Regions from separate parts of the Thalassospira sp. CH_XMU1448-2 genome, predicted to be linked through region 4. Evidence: riboswitches for the same ligand, from Rfam matches in the RefSeq annotation. Region 4 holds a riboswitch; each other region holds the start of a gene.

Region 1 (4,534 bases), on a different contig from region 4:
GTACGCGCGATATGCACACGCTGCTTTTCCCCGCCCGACAGGGTCTGCCACATACGATCTGCCATCTGGGACATTTCGACACTGCCAAGCGCATCCGCAACGATTTCATCATCACGTTCAGACCATGGTGAAAGCAAACTCAGATATGGCGTTCTGCCAAGCGAAACCGCCTCGCGTACCGTAATACGGTCAATCGTATCGGCCTGCTGTTCAACAAAACCGATCTGTTGCGCCAGATTGCGACGCCCGATCTTTTTCATGGCCTGACCAACAAGCAACGCCTGCCCTGTTGAGGGTGCACGAATACCGGCAAGAACCGTCATCAGGCTGGTTTTACCCGACCCGTTCGGCCCGATCAGCCCCAGAAACTCACCCCGCTCCACGCTGAGTGACACATCACTGATGATTTTCTTGAACCCGGCATTCCAGCCGACATTGCGCAATTCAAGGGTCATCGCAGAACCCTTCCATGACAAAGGATAAGCGCAAAGGCCGGTGCCCCGATCAGGGCTGTTATCACCCCGATTGGCAATACCTGACCATCAAGAATGATGCGCGACACGATATCAGCCGCCACCAGGAACATCGCCCCGATCAGGGCGGATACCGGCAACAACAGCCCGTGGCGCGTTCCGACAAAAAAGCGCGCAGCATGCGGGATGACCAAGCCAACAAACCCGATGGAACCGACGATACTGACCATCACGGCGGTCATGGATGCCGCAACGGCAATCAGGACCACGTAAACCCGGCGAACCGGCACACCAAGCGATGCGGCTGACTCGACACCAAAGGTAAAAGCATCAAGCGCACGCGCATACCAAAGACACACCAGCAATCCGATCACCGCGACCGGAAGCGCAAGATAAACATCGGGCCAGCGCACCCCGCTGAGGTTGCCAAGCAACCAGAACATTATGCCGCGTGCCTCGTCTGCGGTCGCGGCCTTGGTGACGATGAATGATGTCAGCGCGTTAAAAAGTTGTGATCCGGCAACACCGGCCAGAATAATTGCCCCGGCACTCCGTCCCGCCGGAATAGCCAAAAGCGCAACAAATCCGAATGCCACCAGTGCACCGACAAAGGCCCCAAGGGACAGGGATACCATCCCCGCACCAAAACCAAGGATCGCAACACTGACCGCACCGGTCGATGCACCTGCCGAAATACCCAGCAAATAGGGATCGGCCAGACTGTTGCGCAACAGCGCCTGCAAAACCGCACCTGACAACGCCAGCGATGCACCACAAGCGGCGGCCACAAGCGCCCTTGATATGCGGTAATTCCAGATGATCCCCCCATCAATCGGATCAACGTCGAAACCGGCATTCCAGATGTGATTGGCAATGGTGTGAAGAACCGTGCCAAGGGGGATTTCCGTTTCCCCCTTGGCTGCGGCAATCGCAATCACACCGATCAGCAAGACCAGTGCGAAAAAAACCGCACCGGTTCGCACAAGATATGCCCGTCCCGCCCGTCTTTGTGCAGGCGGATGAACTGGCGTTTTTTCAAACATTGAATTCTCCGGGCATATCGAACGCCTTTGCCTTATGCGATCAGTTCGAAGCACTTAGTCGTTCGACGGCCTCGGCCAGTGTTTCAATCCCCTCGATCAGGCGGATTGTCGGATCCATCGACTGGGCATCCATCACAACGATATTGCCGTTTTTCACCGCCTTCATCTGGCTTGTGACAGGGTCGGTTTTCAGGAAGTCCATTTTGACCTGCCAGTCATCTGCCGGGAAACGGCGACGCCCCATCTTGCCGATCACGATGATATCGGGATTGGCACGTGCAATGGTTTCCCATCCAACGGTCGGCCATTCTTCCGGACTATCGATGATGTTGGTGACCCCAAGTTTGCCTGCGATATAACCCGCTGCGCCATTTTTACCAGCCACATAGGGATCGCTTTTGATCTCGGCACTCGAAAACCAGAAAACGGCAGATACATTATCATGTCCGCTTGCCTTCACCTGTTCCAGCGACCGGGCTTCGCGGGCCTGTAGTTTGGCAATCAGGGCTTCGCCGCGATCCTCGACATCAAAGATCTGCGCAAGATCGGTGATCTCCTGATAAATCAGGTTCATGGTAAAATCGTCATGGCGGACACCGTCGCCGCCACCCGTATTGTCCTTGCCGACGCAATCGGCCGGTGCGGTATAAACCGGAATGGAAAGTTCGTTGAACTGCTCGGTGGTTCCGACAATCCCCTTGGGACCGACATGCCATTGATACTGGGTGGCAACCAGTTGCGGCTTTTGCGCAACCACGGTTTCAAATCCCGGATCATTATCAGCCAGACGCGGAACGGTTGCGTTCACATCCTTGAATTCATCCATAACCGGGCCAAACCAGACACCGGTCCCTTTGACCTTGTCGGCAAGTCCGAGTGAATAAAGGATTTCTGTTGTGCTTTGCCCAAGGGACACGACGCGGTCCGGTGCAGAATCAAACTGAAGTACGGTCCCGCAATTGCGGATCTGAAGCGGATATTCGGTTGCAGATACACTTGCGGCAGATGCCATAGAACCAGCGGCAAACACCCCGACCGCCAGCGCACGTTTATAGTGATTGATCACTTCGACTTCCTTTCACCGATGCACTGGCCAGGATCAGGTTTCCCTGCTCCAAACACAGCACACCACAAATGTTATGTTATAACATAACGATCACGTTTCTACTGTCAAGGGACTGGCAAAAGTGTCGGGAAATGGCGGAAGATGTCGGGGTCAGAGCTCAGGTCAAACCTTGGCGAGCTCCCGAAGACCGGGACATAAGCCGACATTCTCCGGGGCACCCCGCCCGGTCCGTCGCATTCATGTCGGCAGGTCTCCTGGCTCGCGGGTCATCATGCTTTTCCTGGCCTTCCCGGGTTGGTTCCCAGTGGCATTGGTCAGAAAAACACTCACCGCCTACAGTTGCGGGGGCAGCTTCGGTTAATGACCTGTTTGACAGGTCACGTCGAATTCCCTTTATCCGATATCCGGATACCGACATCTGACGGTTAGATTAAACCAAAATGCCGGTCAAGGAAATTGGCCAATCACCAGTGGCATTTATGCAAGGGTCCATGCATAAAAAGCAGTCGACACGACCTTGAATTTGCCATGTTTCATCCCGATTACCTCCACACTGTCCGGTATCCTTGCCCGACACGTGAAACCATTGGAACATGATGCAAATGACGACTTCTGTGGAACGCAGACGCTTTTTGAAATCCATCGCGGCAGCCGGGCTGATCCTGCCGGGGCTGTCGATCTATCAAACGGCATTGGCAGAAGTTCCGGGGCTTGATCTTGGCAATCCCCAACCGTTCGAGTTTGCCGATCTGATTGCGCGCACCAAATCCATGGCGCAGGCCGCATATGAGCCCCCCGTGGCTCCGAACCCGGAAATTGTCGGGCGGATTGACTATGACACCCATGGCAAGCTTCACTACAAACGCGATCATTCGCCGTTTTCCGACGGGTCGGGCACCTATCCGGTGACCTTTTTCCATCTGGGCATGTATTTCGCCAAACCGGTCCATATGTATCTTTTGGAAAACGGTGCAGCACGCGAAGTTATCTATAAGCCCGATTACTTTGACATGCCCGAAGACAGCATTGCCCGCCAGTTACCGCCAAACAGCGGCTTTGCCGGTTTCCGCCTGCATGAAAACCAGTCGCGTGATGACTGGAAGACCCAGGACTGGGCAGCATTCCTTGGCGCATCCTATTTCCGGGCAATCGGTGATGAAGGACAATATGGCCTGTCTGCGCGCGGGATTGCCGTGAATACGGCAACTTCGGTGCCCGAAGAGTTTCCGGACTTCCGGCAGTTCTTTATCGAACCTGCAAAAAATGCCGAAGACCCGGTGACGATCTATGCCCTTCTGGATGGGCCAAGTATCACGGGTGCGTATAAATTCCTGCTCTATCGTGGTCAGGGCGTGACCATGGATGTGGAAAAGCATCTGTTTGTTCGCCGCGATATCGAACGCCTTGGCATCGCACCGCTGACCAGCATGTTCTGGTATTCCGAACAGAACAAATCATTCCGCTTTGACTGGCGCCCGGAAGTCCATGACAGCGATGGTCTTGAACTTTGGACAGGAAGCGGTGAACGTATCTGGCGACAGCTCAACAATCCCGAAACGATCCGCGCATCGGCCTTTGCCGATCATAATCCGCGCGGCTTTGGCCTGATGCAGCGTGACCGCGATGTGAAGAACTATCTCGATGGCGTACGCTATCACCGTCGCCCCAGCCTGTGGGTCGAACCCAAAGGTGACTGGAATGATGGTGCCGTGCAGCTGATCGAAATCCCGACGGATGACGAGATTCACGACAACATCGCGGCGTTCTGGGTGCCCAATGGCCCGGCCAGGGCAGGTAATTCCTATGCGTTCAAATACCGCCTGCACTGGCAGGCACATAACCCGTTCCCGGTTGCGGAACTGGCGCGTGCGACAGCGACCCGCATGGGTCGTGGTGGTGAACCGGGCACCAATCGCCCAAGAGACGAAATCAAGTTTTCCGTCGAGTTCGAG
Region 2 (4,534 bases), on a different contig from region 4:
TTCCTGCGACATGCCTTGATGGAAGCAAGCAATGCCTTCTATCGAACTCTCGACAGTTACAGTCTGGCGGACCTTTTAAAGCCACAAGCCCAATTATCCTCGTTGTTTTCTCAATCCTCGCCGTCAGTGTGAGACACTGACCACCTCAAGCGGAACACGGCTTCCCGTCGTATAAGTGCGTTCCTGCAAATTTAAACAGGCTGCCATGCCTTAACATGTATTCACATTACATCTTTAAACATGTATTTTATTTACATGTTTAAAGATGTCGGAACATGTACCGAAGGAAACCAGCTATGTTCGAATCACTTTCCGCCCAGAACAATATGGCCTCCCTTTCCCGCGAAAACGAAATGGAAGCTCTCCGTGCGCGTGTCGCCGAGCTTGAACAAGAACAGAAGATCACCCGATCCATTTTCGGAAATCTGGCTGCCTTTGGAGACTCCCTGATTACCGTGCGCGAGTCTTTTTCCGACCTGTCCGCCTTGCTGGTTGAAACCAGTCGCGCCAATCAAGATGCCCGACATCAATCCGGTGAAAGCCAGACCGGCCTGAAAAACATGTCATCGCACATCACAGAAATCAGCAAGCACATCCGTGCGGCCTCTGCACAAATCAGCACGCTAAATGACAATGCCGGACAAATCGGCTCTATTCTTTCGATGGTTGATGATGTGTCGCGTCAAACCAAACTCCTGGCATTCAATGCAAGCATCGAAGCCGCACGTGCCGGAGAAGCCGGAAAGGGCTTTGCGATTGTCGCGACCGAAGTCCGTGGATTGGCCAATCGCGCAACCGAAGCAACTTTGGAAATCGGCAAGCTGGTTCGTAAGATCCAGTCACAAGCCGATAGTGCCGATCGTGACATGAAAACCAATGCGGGCTCTGCTTCTGATCTGGAATCAGATGCCAATACACTTCTGACAAGAACCCAGCATATCCTTGATATTTCGACCGAAGGACAGTCCGCAATGTCGATGGCTGCCATTCTTAGTGAAATAGAACTAGCCAACCTTGAAGAACTTGAACTCAAGCTTGCAGTCTATCGGGTTTTCATGGGGTTATCGGATGCAACCGAAGCAGACTTTCCGCCGGAAACCGACTGCCGATTGGGGCAGTGGTATTACGATGGCAGTGGCCACGGTCTTTTTGCCGATATGGTTGATTTCAAGGCGCTTGAAATCCCGCATCGCCAAGTCCACGACAATGCCCGCAAAGCCGTGAACTTTTATCGTCAGGGGCAACTTGATCTTGCCCTTCAGTCCTTGCAAGCCATGGAGCATAACAACCTTGATGTCATGCAACGCTTGCGCAACATGATCCGAAAGGACCGGGCGGCCCAAACAGCCCGGTCAAGCACATCTTTAACGGACGCGGCGTAACGCCTTTACATATTTTCAGGCCAACATCCTCCGGCGATATTTCGGACCAGAGGATGTCGGCCTGATACCTTTAAGCCTGCTTCTCACATGGCGTATCGCGAGTGATCCCGATGTCTCCGAAGCTTGCCATATTATTGTGACACTGTGCCGCAGCCCGGACAATCAACCCGGCAAGCACGGCTCCGGTGCCCTCGCCCAGACGAAGGTCAAGATCAAGCAACGGACGCTTTCTGATCCGGTCCAGCAATAACCTGTGCCCCGGCTCCGCTGATCCATGCCCGACCATGCAATGCATCAGGCTTTTGGAAGATGTTTCATGCAGTGTGGCCGCTGCCGCACTGCATATAAACCCGTCAAGCATAACCGGAATGTTTAACAGCCGGGCGGCGATAATCGCCCCGGCCATCGCAACGATTTCCCGGCCTCCGACACAGCGCAAAACGTCCAGACCATCTTTCACCGACATATCGTGGCAGGCTTTTGCCTGCTTCACGATATTGATCTTCCGCTTGTACTGATCGCGGTTGATACCTGTTCCCGATCCTACCCAGTCGCCCGGCGTACCATCCCACATGATATGGCAAATTGCCGCAGCAGATGTTGTATTCCCGATCCCCATTTCCCCCGGACACAGGAACGAGGCATCCGGGTTCACTGCCTCCATGCCGATACGAAAAGCATCAACGCATTCATCTTCGCTCATCGCTGCTTCAACGGTGAAATCACGGGTCGGACAGTCCAGATCAAGGGCTCGCACTGTCACCTCGGCCCCAAGTTCCGTACTGAACTGATTGATCGCGGCCCCGCCCTTTGCAAAGTTATCAACCATCAATGCCGTGACGGACGGTGGAAAAGCAGAAACATCATGCTGCACAATTCCATGGTTTCCTGCAAAGACACAAACTTGCGGGTAATCCATTTGCGGAACGTCACTTTGTTGCCATCGGCACAACCAGAAAACAATTTCCTCAAGTCTGCCCAGACTGCCGCGCGGCTTTGTCAGTTCAAGGTCCCTTTGCCGTGCCTTGATCACCGGCCCTTCATCGGCCATCGGCAATGACCCGAGCAACGCCCGGATATCATCAAGCGACTGGATGCCCTCTGAAATATTTGTCTTTTCGTGCTTTGCACGGGTTTCCAACATTCAACCTTCTCCTGGAAAGGCAAGATTGCGGCAGTTCTGCCATGACCTTTTCCATCGGCACACAATCTTGTTGAAACGTGTTTTACTCGTCTTCTGGCTCCCGGTCGGAACGCTCCAAACTGCCTTCCCGAATGGATTTCTCATTCAGTGACTGCCGCTCTGGCATTGTTTGCAGCATACCGGTTACAGCGGCGGGACCGCTGCGGATTTTCACCGCATTCCGTTAGCAAAACTCACTATTCCCCAAAGGCAAAAGGCCACGGCCACGGACCTTGATCCAACCCCCGTGACCTTTCGCTCAATGCGGGTAACCGATGGATTAAGACACCTGCACCAGCCCGTGAACTTGATCATCGTCAAATCGCCTGGCGCGATAAAAGCCCGGCCGGTTTGACTTGACCAGCATCAAGTTCGCCTCTTTTCGCAAATGATAATTGTTATCACAAATATTCCCGCACCGATTATTCGGCGAAACAGGCGGGCCGTATTCGCAACCCCGTCTGTTTCACCGCAACCGCCATTTTTTGATCTGAAAGGTAGGAATATGTTCAAGAAACCCGTTCTTCTGACCGCCGCACTGGCATCGTGTCTTGCAATCTCGGGCAATGCCTTTGCAACTGATGATGCGGAAATCAGGGGCCTTGAAAATGTCAAACAGTTCACTCTTGATCATAATGAACGACTGATCTCGCAGGCAACCTTGCTTGAAAATGCAGTGTCTGCCTATGCCGACATCATCGCATCACATGATGGAAACTATCCTGCTGCCTGGCAGGCCAAAGGCCCTGTTCTGGCCGGGCAGATACAAAATATCAGGACACTCTGGCTGGAAGCATCCAACCAGTATGAAACCATTGAAGGTATCGTTGCCGGGATTCCTGAAACCGCAAAATATGACCTGATTCTTGATGCTGGCAATCCCGGAACCGAAAGCGAGGATATCGCCCAATACGATCTGACGCTCCCTGACGGAACCGTGCTTTCCCGGCCGGGAAACCTTTTCCACGGCATCACGGAACCCCTGTTCTGGGGCATGGAGGAAAGCCATATCAAGCTGGTCGCAGACCTCAATGACGATGGCAAACAAGCACCGGGAGAAATGCTTTTTGATGCCAATCTCGGACTTGGTGCGGCACAGGCCCTGACGCACTGGGCCAAAAAATTGCATAGCGACATGTCGGTCTGGAAGCCGAACCGTGACGATGCCTTTACCTCGGTTGTGACAATGACACCAACAGTTGGCGACTATTTCGGTGAGTGGAAGGAATCCCAGTTCATCACCGGAGAAGTCGGTGCCTTTGTCGCGCAAAGCCGCCTTGCCGATGTTCAGGGGATCATGGGCGGGTGCAAAAAAATGTATTTCAGCGCCATCTCGCCAGTTGTTTCCGCTGATAATCCCGATCTTGATACCCGGATCAAATCAGGCTTCGAAGAACTTCTTTCGCTGGTTGAGGATACCTATGCCCGCGAAAAATCCGGTGAAAAATTCGGCATTGAAGAAGCCGATGCACTGGGCAACGAGGCCCAGGATATTGCCGACCGGATTGTCGCAATGATCCTGCAGGCCGCAGCCCAGAACAAAGTCAATATCCGCGGCTAATTTGTCCCGCAATCAATCAAGCCGGCGGACATTGAAGTCCGCCCGGCTTGACGACCAGCAAGAACAGCCATGACGACAAAAAACACAACTTTCCCGCTTTCAACTGTCCAGTACGTTCCTGCACGTGCAGGTGTAATGAGCCTGATCCGCGCGAACTCTCGGATGCAGGTTCTGACATATCTTTTTGCCCTCCTGCTTGGCACCGGACTTTATCTGGAATTCTTCGCCGGACATAACTGGAACGCTGGTGAAACTGTTTTGCTGTTTCATCTATTTGTCGGGCTGATTTTTACTGTCCTGTTTCTTGTCTGGATCGCCAGCCATATCAAACAGGGGCTTGCGACAAGTCAGCGCAAAATATTCACCGGACTGAGCTGGTTAATGATTGCAAAATACATTCTGATCATC
Region 3 (4,534 bases), on a different contig from region 4:
TGTGCAGAGCTGTTTGCCGGTATCGGATTTATCGCAGCGATGACCATGGCATGATGGTAAGATGACAGCGTTTGCGATCCTTCATCGCCAAAGCCCGATTGGTCTGAGGAATATATGATCAAAGCTGAAACAACGCGCTGGTGGCTGGTGCGACATGCCCCGGTCGAGAACCCGGAACGTCTGGTTTACGGCCGCAGCGACATGCCCGCTGATTTGTCTGATGAAAAGAAATTACGTGCAGTCGCCCGCCATTTACCGCGCGATGCGGTCTGGGTCACAAGTCATCTTTCCCGGACTCTTGATACCGCGCTCAAGCTTCAGGAAGTTATTGACGAAGACGTTGTGCCAACGCGCGAAAGCGGCTTTTCCGAACAGCATTTCGGCGCGTGGGAACTGCAGCACTGGAATGATCTTCCCAAAGGTGAAACCACGCAGTTCTGGACCGATTTCGCCCGTCAGCAACCACCCAATGGCGAAAGCTTCGCCGATGTGGTCGACCGGGTTGGTCCGATTTTCAATCGTTTGAACCGATACTGGGCCGGGCGCGATATCGTTGCGGTCATTCATGGCGGAACGATCCGGGCGATCATGGCCAATGCCCTTGGCTTGTCGCTTGAGGCGGCCCTGTCATTTCATATTGATACGCTGAGCCTGACCAAGCTTGAATATATTGACGGGGTTGATCAGCCCGGCTGGCGGATCACCGGTGTTAATCAAACTTACTAAAACCGGAAACTGCGGTGTCACCATCTCGGCCCTGCAGAACCAGAAATGGCATCTATCCCGTTTGAGATGATGCCGTTTCTGGTTCTGGCCGGATCGATTTCCGGATGGTCGCGTTCAGGCCGATTGTAGTTCTGCTTTTGGGGAAAGATCGTCAAAAGCCTGTTCGGCCAGATATCGATCGAGTAGATCTGCCGAAATGTCATACTTTTCGCAGATCGCGGTCACGTCCTGAAGATAGGCCTCATAATAGGGCATCGGACGGCTGCGCGACTTGTTGCGCAAATTGGCAACATTCGGAAAATCTTCGGACAATGCCGTATTTTCAATCACCTGAATAACATTGTCGTCGATAATGGCTGCTGGCATGCCGCAATAGGTCTTGCCGCAGGCCGAGAGCATCTTGCTTGCGGTCGGAACCGAAATGCCCGGCTGGGCCAGCAATTCGTTCAGTTCCTCTTCGCCGAAATCGGAAATCGACATCAGGGTAATCAATGTCGGAAGGTCGCGGACAAGCAGCGACAATGCATTCACACGGATGCCTCGGGAATGGGACCAGATAATGGTTCCAATCACGCCCTTGGAGGCATCAAGCGCAAAGATGTTGCGAACATCACGTCGCGAAAGCGTGATCTCTGAATCCGTCGCATATTCGTGCAAGAAGGTCTGAAACGCGCGATTTTCAGAGTTCAAACGTTCAAGCAAGCCAAGCCACATATCCTTTCGGGACGATGTAACCCAGCTTGGCGTGTTCGGTTTTCGGATTTTCGATAGTTGTGCAGAAACTGCCATCTGATTATGAAAAATTCCAGTTAACCCCAAGATTCAGTTGCCACATTTTTTCTGTGGCACACCGGGTTATGATGGTTTTTGTCCCGGCGATCCCACTGGAAGGTGATTTTGTCTCACTCTAATTCCAGCGTGATAATATTATGTTCTCTTAAAGGAGGGCTCCCCTCAAGAAGACAATTCTTACAAATACTGACCTTTCGATTAGGGTGCTTCGCCAATTGGAGAATGCCCTTTGGGTTCGGAACCAAACCTGTTAGGTTCGGCGCACCGTTCGGTGATGGGAAATCGGTGCGATGCCGATGCTGCCCCCGCAACTGTATCGGGTTGGGTGATCCAGATGGACGCAAGGTCGTTCATCAGCCACCGGGAAACCGGGAAGGCGGATTGCTTTCATGCCCGCAGCCAGGAAACCAGCCGAAGGTGTCACCAGTCAAGAACCGGTGGCGACGCAATCGGGCCTCGGTGGGAGGCCATGGCGAGGAACAGACAATGACCCAAAATGACCCGCTTGGCGGGATGCACCTGATCCTTGGCGGTGCACGATCGGGTAAAAGTCGGTTTGCCGAAAACATCATCAATCATGCCGGTGGCGGGATTTATGTCGCGACGGGTCGGGCATGGGATGATGAAATGGCCAACCGCATCGACCTTCACAAACAGTCGCGCGGCGATCTTTGGCAAACGATTGAGGAACCCCTTGATCTTTGTGGCACGCTTGCAACCTGCAACCGAACGGGCGCAAAGCCGGTTCTGGTTGATTGCCTGACCTTGTGGCTGACCAATCTGATGCTTGAAGATCGTGACATTGATGCGGAATTTGATCAGCTTTGCGAACTGATCCCGACATTGAAGATTCCGGTTTTGCTGGTATCAAACGAAGTCGGTTTCGGCATTGTTCCGGAAAATGCAATGGCGCGGACCTTTCGTGACCATGCCGGACGGCTGCATCAACGCATCGCTGAACTGGTTGATCGGGTGACACTGGTGGTCGCAGGCATCCCGATGCAGGTCAAATAACAAGTTAATATATTGATTTTTAAGGATTTATAAGATGGCGCAATTGGGAAAAATCCCGGCAACGGTTATCACCGGTTTTCTGGGTGCGGGCAAGACAACCATGATCCGCAACATGCTGGAAAATGCCAATGGCAAACGTATCGCCCTGATCATCAATGAATTTGGCGATCTTGGTGTTGATCGTGGCATCATCAATGGCTGCGGCATCGAAGGTTGTGCCGAGGATGATGTCGTTGAACTGGCAAACGGGTGCATCTGCTGCACGGTCGCAGATGATTTCCTGCCGACCATTCGCGGGCTGATTGATCGCGAAACACCGCCTGATCACATCGTGATTGAAACATCTGGTCTGGCTTTGCCGAAACCGCTGGTCAAGGCGTTTAACTGGCCGGAAGTCCGGTCGCGTGTGACCGTGGACGGGGTGGTTGCGGTTCTTGATGGCGCGGCCCTGCGCGACGGTCTGTTTGCCCATGACCATCATGCGGTTCAGGCACAGCGCGAGGCTGATGAAAATCTTGACCATGAAAGCCCGCTTGAAGAACTGTTTGAAGAACAGCTTCATTGCGCGGATATGGTGGTTTTGAACAAAACCGATCTTCTGACCGACGAAGAACGCGCCAAGGTCGAAGCCGACATTCGGGCAGAGCTGAAAAGACCGTCGGTCAAGATCATCGCAACCGAACATTCTCGCGTTGAAAACGCCATTCTGCTGGGGCTTGGTGCCGCTGCCGAAGATGACCTTGATAGCCGCCCAAGCCATCACGACGATGGTCATGAGCATGATCACGATGACTTTGAAAGCTTTGTGGTGTCGCTTGATGCGGTCAATGATCCGGCTGCCCTGGAAAAGCGCCTGGTCGATGTTGTCCGCCAGTTTGATGTTCTGCGCATCAAGGGTTTCCTTGATATCCCCGGCAAGCCGATGCGCCATGTGGTTCAGGGTGTTGGCGAACGTTTCCAGCGTTACTTTGATCGCCCGTGGGCAGAAACGGAAAACCGCCGCTCCGAGCTGGTGGTGATCGGTCTGCATGGACTGGATCGCGCCGCCATCGAGACCGCGATCAAGGCGGCCTGAGGCCGTCTTTCCAAAGACAGATCAATCTGACCGATACCGGGTGTTTTGCATCCGGTATCGGTGCCTTTGACGACGTAAAAGACGGAATTTCAAATGCATCTTTTGGCAGCTCAGCCCGGAATGGTTACCGATGGCAGCGAGGCGGTGGACCTTGGTCAGGAACCAGGGGATGTCGTGATCCTGTCTGCTGCCGAGTCCGAGCTTGCCTGTCTTGCCGGGGCGCAGGCGCGCTTGATCGATGCCTTTGGTGATGACGTTCCATCCTTGCGTCTGGCCAGCCTTTTGCAGCTTGGCCACAATATGTCGGTCGATCTGTATGTCGATGATGTATTAAGCGATGCCAAATTCATCATTGTGCGCATTCTGGGCGGGCGCGGTTACTGGGAATATGGCGTCGAGCAACTGGTTGCCATGGCGCGCGCCAGGGACATTCCATTGGTTTTGCTGCCGGGTGATGATCAACCCGATGCCGAACTGCTTTCGCTTTCGACGCTCAGAGGCAGTGAATATCAGCATATCTGGCGCTATCTGATTGAAGGTGGCCCGCAAAATTCCGAGAATTTACTTCGTCTTATATATGAAAAGTTAAATGTAAATGTGAGCTGGAACTGGTCCCCAGCCGCCCCTTTGGTCAAGGCGGGTGGCTATTGGCCGGGAAAATCCCACGCAAATCTTGATGAAATCCGGTCAAACTGGGTTAAAGATCAACCGGTTACACCGATAATCTTCTATCGATCCCTCGTGCAGGCCGGGAATCTCGACGTAATTGACGCATTGGTTGAAGAACTTTGTGTCAACCATCTCAATCCATTGCCAATTTTTGTCGCCAGCCTTAAGGACCCGGTGGCAAGTGCGCTGGTTAGTGACTGGTTATCGGAAACATGCGCGGATTTGATCCTCAATACCACCGGGTTTGCGCTTTCCGTT
Region 4 (4,534 bases):
GTGGCGATACCTATGTCGGACTTGATGCCGACACCATGAAAGCAGACGACATAGACTGGGCGGAAAGTCATTTTCGCATGTTGTCGGGATTATACGGGTTGCTCAAACCACGCGATCTGATGCAGCCATATCGTCTTGAGATGGGCACACGACTGTCAAACCCGCGTGGCAAAGACCTTTATGCTTTTTGGGGTGACAAGATCGCCACTGAAATCAACAAGCTTACACAGGGCCATAAGGATCGCAGCCTGATCAATCTGGCCTCGAGCGAATACTTCAAGTCAGTAAAGACCAAACTGCTTGAAGGCCCGGTAATTACGCCGGTATTCAAAGAAGTCAAAGGCGGGGCAGCCAAGGTTGTTGGCTTCTCAGCAAAGCGCGCCCGTGGCATGATGGCACGATACATGATCGACAATCGACTGGAAAATCCGCAGGATTTGAAGAAGTTCAAGCTTGATGGCTATTGCTATCAGGATGACCTGTCGAGTGAGACGGAGTGGGTCTTTACCCGCGTTCATGACCAATAACACAAACTATTTCGGTGATAACTAATGACCGACGAGCATCTTGAACAGCTCGAGGATGACAATCATCTGCCCGAGGCACATCCGTTTTCCGGGTATTTGAGAACATTCTTTCGGGGGCCGGGCCGTTCACGCAGTCTGACCCGTGAGGAAGCTTTTGACGCTTTCTCCATGATCCTGCGCGACGAGGTTGAACCCATTCAACTGGGGGCTTTCTTATTGATGCTGCGCTATCGGGCAGAAACGCCCGATGAACTTGCGGGCATGATCGAAGCTGTTCGCAAGGCCGCCCGACTTGACCCGGATGATGGTCAGGACGCTGGTGCAGAAGGGCGACCGATGCTCGATTGGCCGTCTTATGCGGCGGGGCGTACACGCGGCTTGCCCTGGTTTGTACTTTCGGCACATTTGTTGTCGCAGAATGGTGTGCCGGTCCTGATGCATGGATATAATTCCCATCTGGTCAATGGTGTTGGCACCGAAGCTGCGATCAAGGCCTTGAAACTGCCAATCGCGATGTCCGCAGAAGAAGCAAGATCAGATATTGCTGCCCAAGGGTTCGCATATCTGCCATTGCGGCACATGCACCCGAAATTGCAGGAACTGATCGGCTTGCGGTCGTTGCTGGGTTTGCGAAGCCCGGTCAATACATTACTGCGGTTGCTTAATCCGTTACAGGCGCGTGCGGCTTTCCTAGGTGTATTTCATCCGGCCTTTCTTGATGTGCATCGTGAAACCGGGAAGTTGCTTGAACTTCCACGGATCGGCGTGATCAAGGGCGGTGGCGGTGAGGCAGAACGTACGCCTTTCAAGCATGTCGACCTGCGCATGCTAGATAACGGTGAGCTTTGCGACGTCAGATGGCCTGCGATGCTGTCCAAAACGGAAAAAGAGCTCGACGAGCAAAGTCCGGTAACCCTGAAACATTTCCTTTCAGTCTGGCGCGGAGATGTCGAAGATTCTGGTGCCGAAGCACGGATCAAAGGGAGTGCTGCAATGGCGGCATTCCTGGCAGGCAAGGCAGATTATATCGACGAAGCCGAAAGGTTGGTTCAGGAATGGTGGGACAAACGCGATCGCAATGTCGGCTAATAGCTGACTGCTAGCTCATCACATCTGATCAAAAGAAAAGGGACGGGTTGCCGTCCCTTTTTGCATTTTAGAACGAAGAATTCGGTTCTTTGAGGAATGCCAGCTCTTCGGGGGTGGATACACGCCCGAGAATCTCGTTGCGATGCGGGTAACGGCCAAAACGGTCAATGATCCTTTTGTGTTTGATCTCGAACTCGTAGTTATGCTCAAGACCCGGTTGGGCAAACAGTTCCAGTGCGATTTCGTGGATCAGTTCAGATTCCGAATGCATATAGGGCATGTAAAGAAATGCACGCTCTTGCGCGTTGGACAGTTTCTTGTCCGTTCCATTTGCCACGGCTTCCTGTGCCAGTATCAGGGCCACGGTATCCGATGCAAAAGATTGCGGCTGGTCGCGGAACATGTTTCGCGAAAACTGGTCAAGAACAATGATCTCAGCCAGACGGCCATTTGCAGTCGCGCGCCAGGAATAGAGTTCACCTGCATGCGCCGCAGTGTGGAAGTCCGAAAACCGTTCGGAAATGTGGGCGTCAAGTGAGGTATCCTTGATAAACCACTGTTTTTGATCAAGTTCCTTGAACCAGAAGTCCAGAACAGTTTCAGGTTTCATGTCGTTTAGCCCTTAAACAGAATGCATTTCGTATGGTTATACGGTGTGTTAAGCAATTTTTGCCAGCGGCAAACAACCGGTCAAGTTATGCTATCCGAAAGATAGTGGGCCAATGGTTTGGCAAAGAGTTGACAGTTATGATCCCGACATGGATTATGCCTGTGTCTTGGGTGCTGATCCTTCGGGATTGGCTTAAAAGGGAACGTGGTGCGTTACGACAATGCCACGGCTGCCCCCGCAACTGTAAGCGGTCCGAGCATTACACATGCCACTGGTGAGAACCGGGAAGGCGTAATGCTTTTAAAACCGTGAGCCAGGAGACCTGCCTTTGACTGCCAGACACGGCTTGTCTGGTGCTGAACTGTTGGACGCCGGGGTGAGCGTCAGGTTGCAGGGAAAATGCGGTCTTGTTTAACCGGTATCTTGCTTCCAGCCATCCTATCGTTCTTTATCCTAACACTGCGTGTCGGGCAGTTGCCCGGTATGCATCGTTCGTGGAAGAGACGATTATATGTTTAAGACCGTTGGCAGGTGCGCTGTTGCAAGCGCCTGTTTTATATTGATGCCATTGGCCGCACAGGCCCATTTCCAGTTGGTATATACTCCGGAAGTCAATCAGGTCGTTGCTGGTGATGTTCCGGTAAAGCTGATCTTCTGGCATCCGTTTGAAAACGGACATGTCATGGATATGGCCAATCCGATTGAGTTCTTCGTCATTCATCGTGGTGAAAAGATCGATTTGGAATCAACGCTTTCTCCGACGACGTTTACCGGGTCTGAGAACTCGGCGGCGGCATTTGATGGCACGCTGACACTCAAACGCAGTGGCGATTACGTCATGGTGGTTGTGCCTGCGCCATATTACGAACAAAGCGAAGATATCTATATCCAGCAGATTACAAAATCCTATGTGAACCGGAATGAAATTCCGACGGACTGGATGGAAGCACAAGGGCTGAAAACGGAAATTTTGCCGCTAAACAGACCGACCAACATCGTCGCCGGGTCGACTTTTAGTGGTCGTGTTCTGAGTGACGGGCAGCCGGTTTCCGGTGTCGAGGTGGAAGTTGAATACATGGCTGCCGAACCGGATATGGCAAATGGCCGACCGAAGGAGCCAACTGCAAAACCAATGCCCGGTGGGGCTATTGTGGCGCTTACTGATGAAAACGGCTATTTCACCTTCGGTATTCCCAAAGCCGGGTTTTGGGGGTTTGCGGCACTTGGCAGTGGCCCTGATAAAGAATTCGACGGTAAAGAGCTTTCTCAGGATGCAGTCCTGTGGGTTCGTGCCTATGATGTGAAATAGGCGTGGGGACAAAAACAGATGCATATTGTGGACGGGGCACTGGCTCCTGAAGTTCTGATTGGGGGCGGGGTTCTTGCGGTTGCCGGGCTTGGTCTTGGGTTGCGCAAGCTGCCGATCGATAAAATTCCGGCAACCGGTGTGCTGTCGGCAACGTTTTTTGTGGCCTCGCTTATTCACGTCCCGGTGGGCCCCTCAAGTGTTCATCTGATCATGAGCGGCCTTGCCGGTCTTGTTCTTGGTTGGACGGCATTTCCCGCACTTTTTGTCGGGCTGTTGTTACAGGCGATTTTCTTCGGATTTGGCGGTCTTACGGTTCTTGGGGTCAATACGGTCAATATTGCCTTCCCGGCTGTGATTGCCGGATTCATGTTCCGTGGTGTCGTTGCGCGCAGCAACCCGACGGCTGCTGCTGTTTGGGGCGGCATTGCCGGGGCACTTTCTATCTCGTTGACAACGTTGTTTGTGGCGATTTCCCTGACGCTGAGCGGGGATTCGTTCATTCCGGCCGCAAAACTCGTGTTCTTTGCCCATATTCCGATCATGGCTGTTGAAGGCTTTGTTTCTGCCGCTGCCGTGTATCTGATCATGAAAGTCAAACCGGCCTTGCTGATGGCGGGTGATCAGGCCAATGAATATGCGGTGCAAAGCTCGATCATCCTTGCTGAACAGGCAAATGAGGCCAACAATGGCTAAGCTGGCCACAGGGATCATTATAGCCGGGGTTGTGTTCGGCGCGCATGGGGCTCAGGCGCATAAGGTGATCGCGTCTGTCTTTCCAAGTGGTTCGAATGTCGAAGGGGAAATCGGGTTTTCCAACGGAGATATGGCTGCCGATACGGTGGTTGAGGTGTTTGACAATCAGGGGAACAAGATTGATCAGATCATGACCGATGGGGACGGATTTTTTATCTATACGCCAAGTGAGAAGGTCGATCTGGTCTTTCGGGCGGATCTGGGCGCCGGGCACATCGCCGAGGCAGGCTTTGCCATTTCTGATTT

The links. Region 4 has a riboswitch for cobalamin ahead of WA318_RS10225 (DUF4198 domain-containing protein). Riboswitches for the same ligand answer to the same signal wherever they lie in the genome.
Positions count from the first base shown of each region.
Region 1: linked by a shared signal. The riboswitch ahead of WA318_RS14935 (ABC transporter substrate-binding protein) and the one ahead of WA318_RS10225 (DUF4198 domain-containing protein) in region 4 are both predicted to bind cobalamin.
Region 2: linked by a shared signal. The riboswitch ahead of cobT (nicotinate-nucleotide--dimethylbenzimidazole phosphoribosyltransferase) and the one ahead of WA318_RS10225 (DUF4198 domain-containing protein) in region 4 are both predicted to bind cobalamin.
Region 3: linked by a shared signal. The riboswitch ahead of cobU (bifunctional adenosylcobinamide kinase/adenosylcobinamide-phosphate guanylyltransferase) and the one ahead of WA318_RS10225 (DUF4198 domain-containing protein) in region 4 are both predicted to bind cobalamin.

Region 1 covers NZ_JAYMEA010000003.1:520,792-525,325, forward strand. Annotated here, with positions in the region: gene WA318_RS14925 (ABC transporter ATP-binding protein) at 1-455, opposite strand, end outside; gene WA318_RS14930 (FecCD family ABC transporter permease) at 452-1,516, opposite strand; gene WA318_RS14935 (ABC transporter substrate-binding protein) at 1,557-2,582, opposite strand; cobalamin riboswitch at 2,810-3,013, opposite strand; gene WA318_RS14940 (glucan biosynthesis protein) at 3,185-4,534, shown strand, end outside.
Region 2 covers NZ_JAYMEA010000007.1:244,341-248,874, forward strand. Annotated here, with positions in the region: gene WA318_RS20250 (RrF2 family transcriptional regulator) at 1-132, shown strand, start outside; gene WA318_RS20255 (methyl-accepting chemotaxis protein) at 297-1,382, shown strand; gene cobT (nicotinate-nucleotide--dimethylbenzimidazole phosphoribosyltransferase) at 1,453-2,526, opposite strand; cobalamin riboswitch at 2,615-2,748, opposite strand; gene WA318_RS20265 (imelysin family protein) at 3,071-4,126, shown strand; gene WA318_RS20270 (hypothetical protein) at 4,196-4,534, shown strand, end outside.
Region 3 covers NZ_JAYMEA010000001.1:236,647-241,180, reverse strand. Annotated here, with positions in the region: gene cobS (adenosylcobinamide-GDP ribazoletransferase) at 1-54, shown strand, start outside; gene WA318_RS01100 (histidine phosphatase family protein) at 115-726, shown strand; gene WA318_RS01095 (hypothetical protein) at 841-1,515, opposite strand; cobalamin riboswitch at 1,759-1,948, shown strand; gene cobU (bifunctional adenosylcobinamide kinase/adenosylcobinamide-phosphate guanylyltransferase) at 2,005-2,532, shown strand; gene cobW (cobalamin biosynthesis protein CobW) at 2,567-3,607, shown strand; gene cobN (cobaltochelatase subunit CobN) at 3,701-4,534, shown strand, end outside.
Region 4 covers NZ_JAYMEA010000002.1:622,300-626,833, forward strand. Annotated here, with positions in the region: gene yaaA (peroxide stress protein YaaA) at 1-527, shown strand, start outside; gene WA318_RS10215 (glycosyl transferase family protein) at 552-1,616, shown strand; gene WA318_RS10220 (DUF924 family protein) at 1,684-2,226, opposite strand; cobalamin riboswitch at 2,378-2,570, shown strand; gene WA318_RS10225 (DUF4198 domain-containing protein) at 2,738-3,535, shown strand; gene cbiM (cobalt transporter CbiM) at 3,554-4,228, shown strand; gene WA318_RS10235 (cobalt ABC transporter permease) at 4,221-4,534, shown strand, end outside.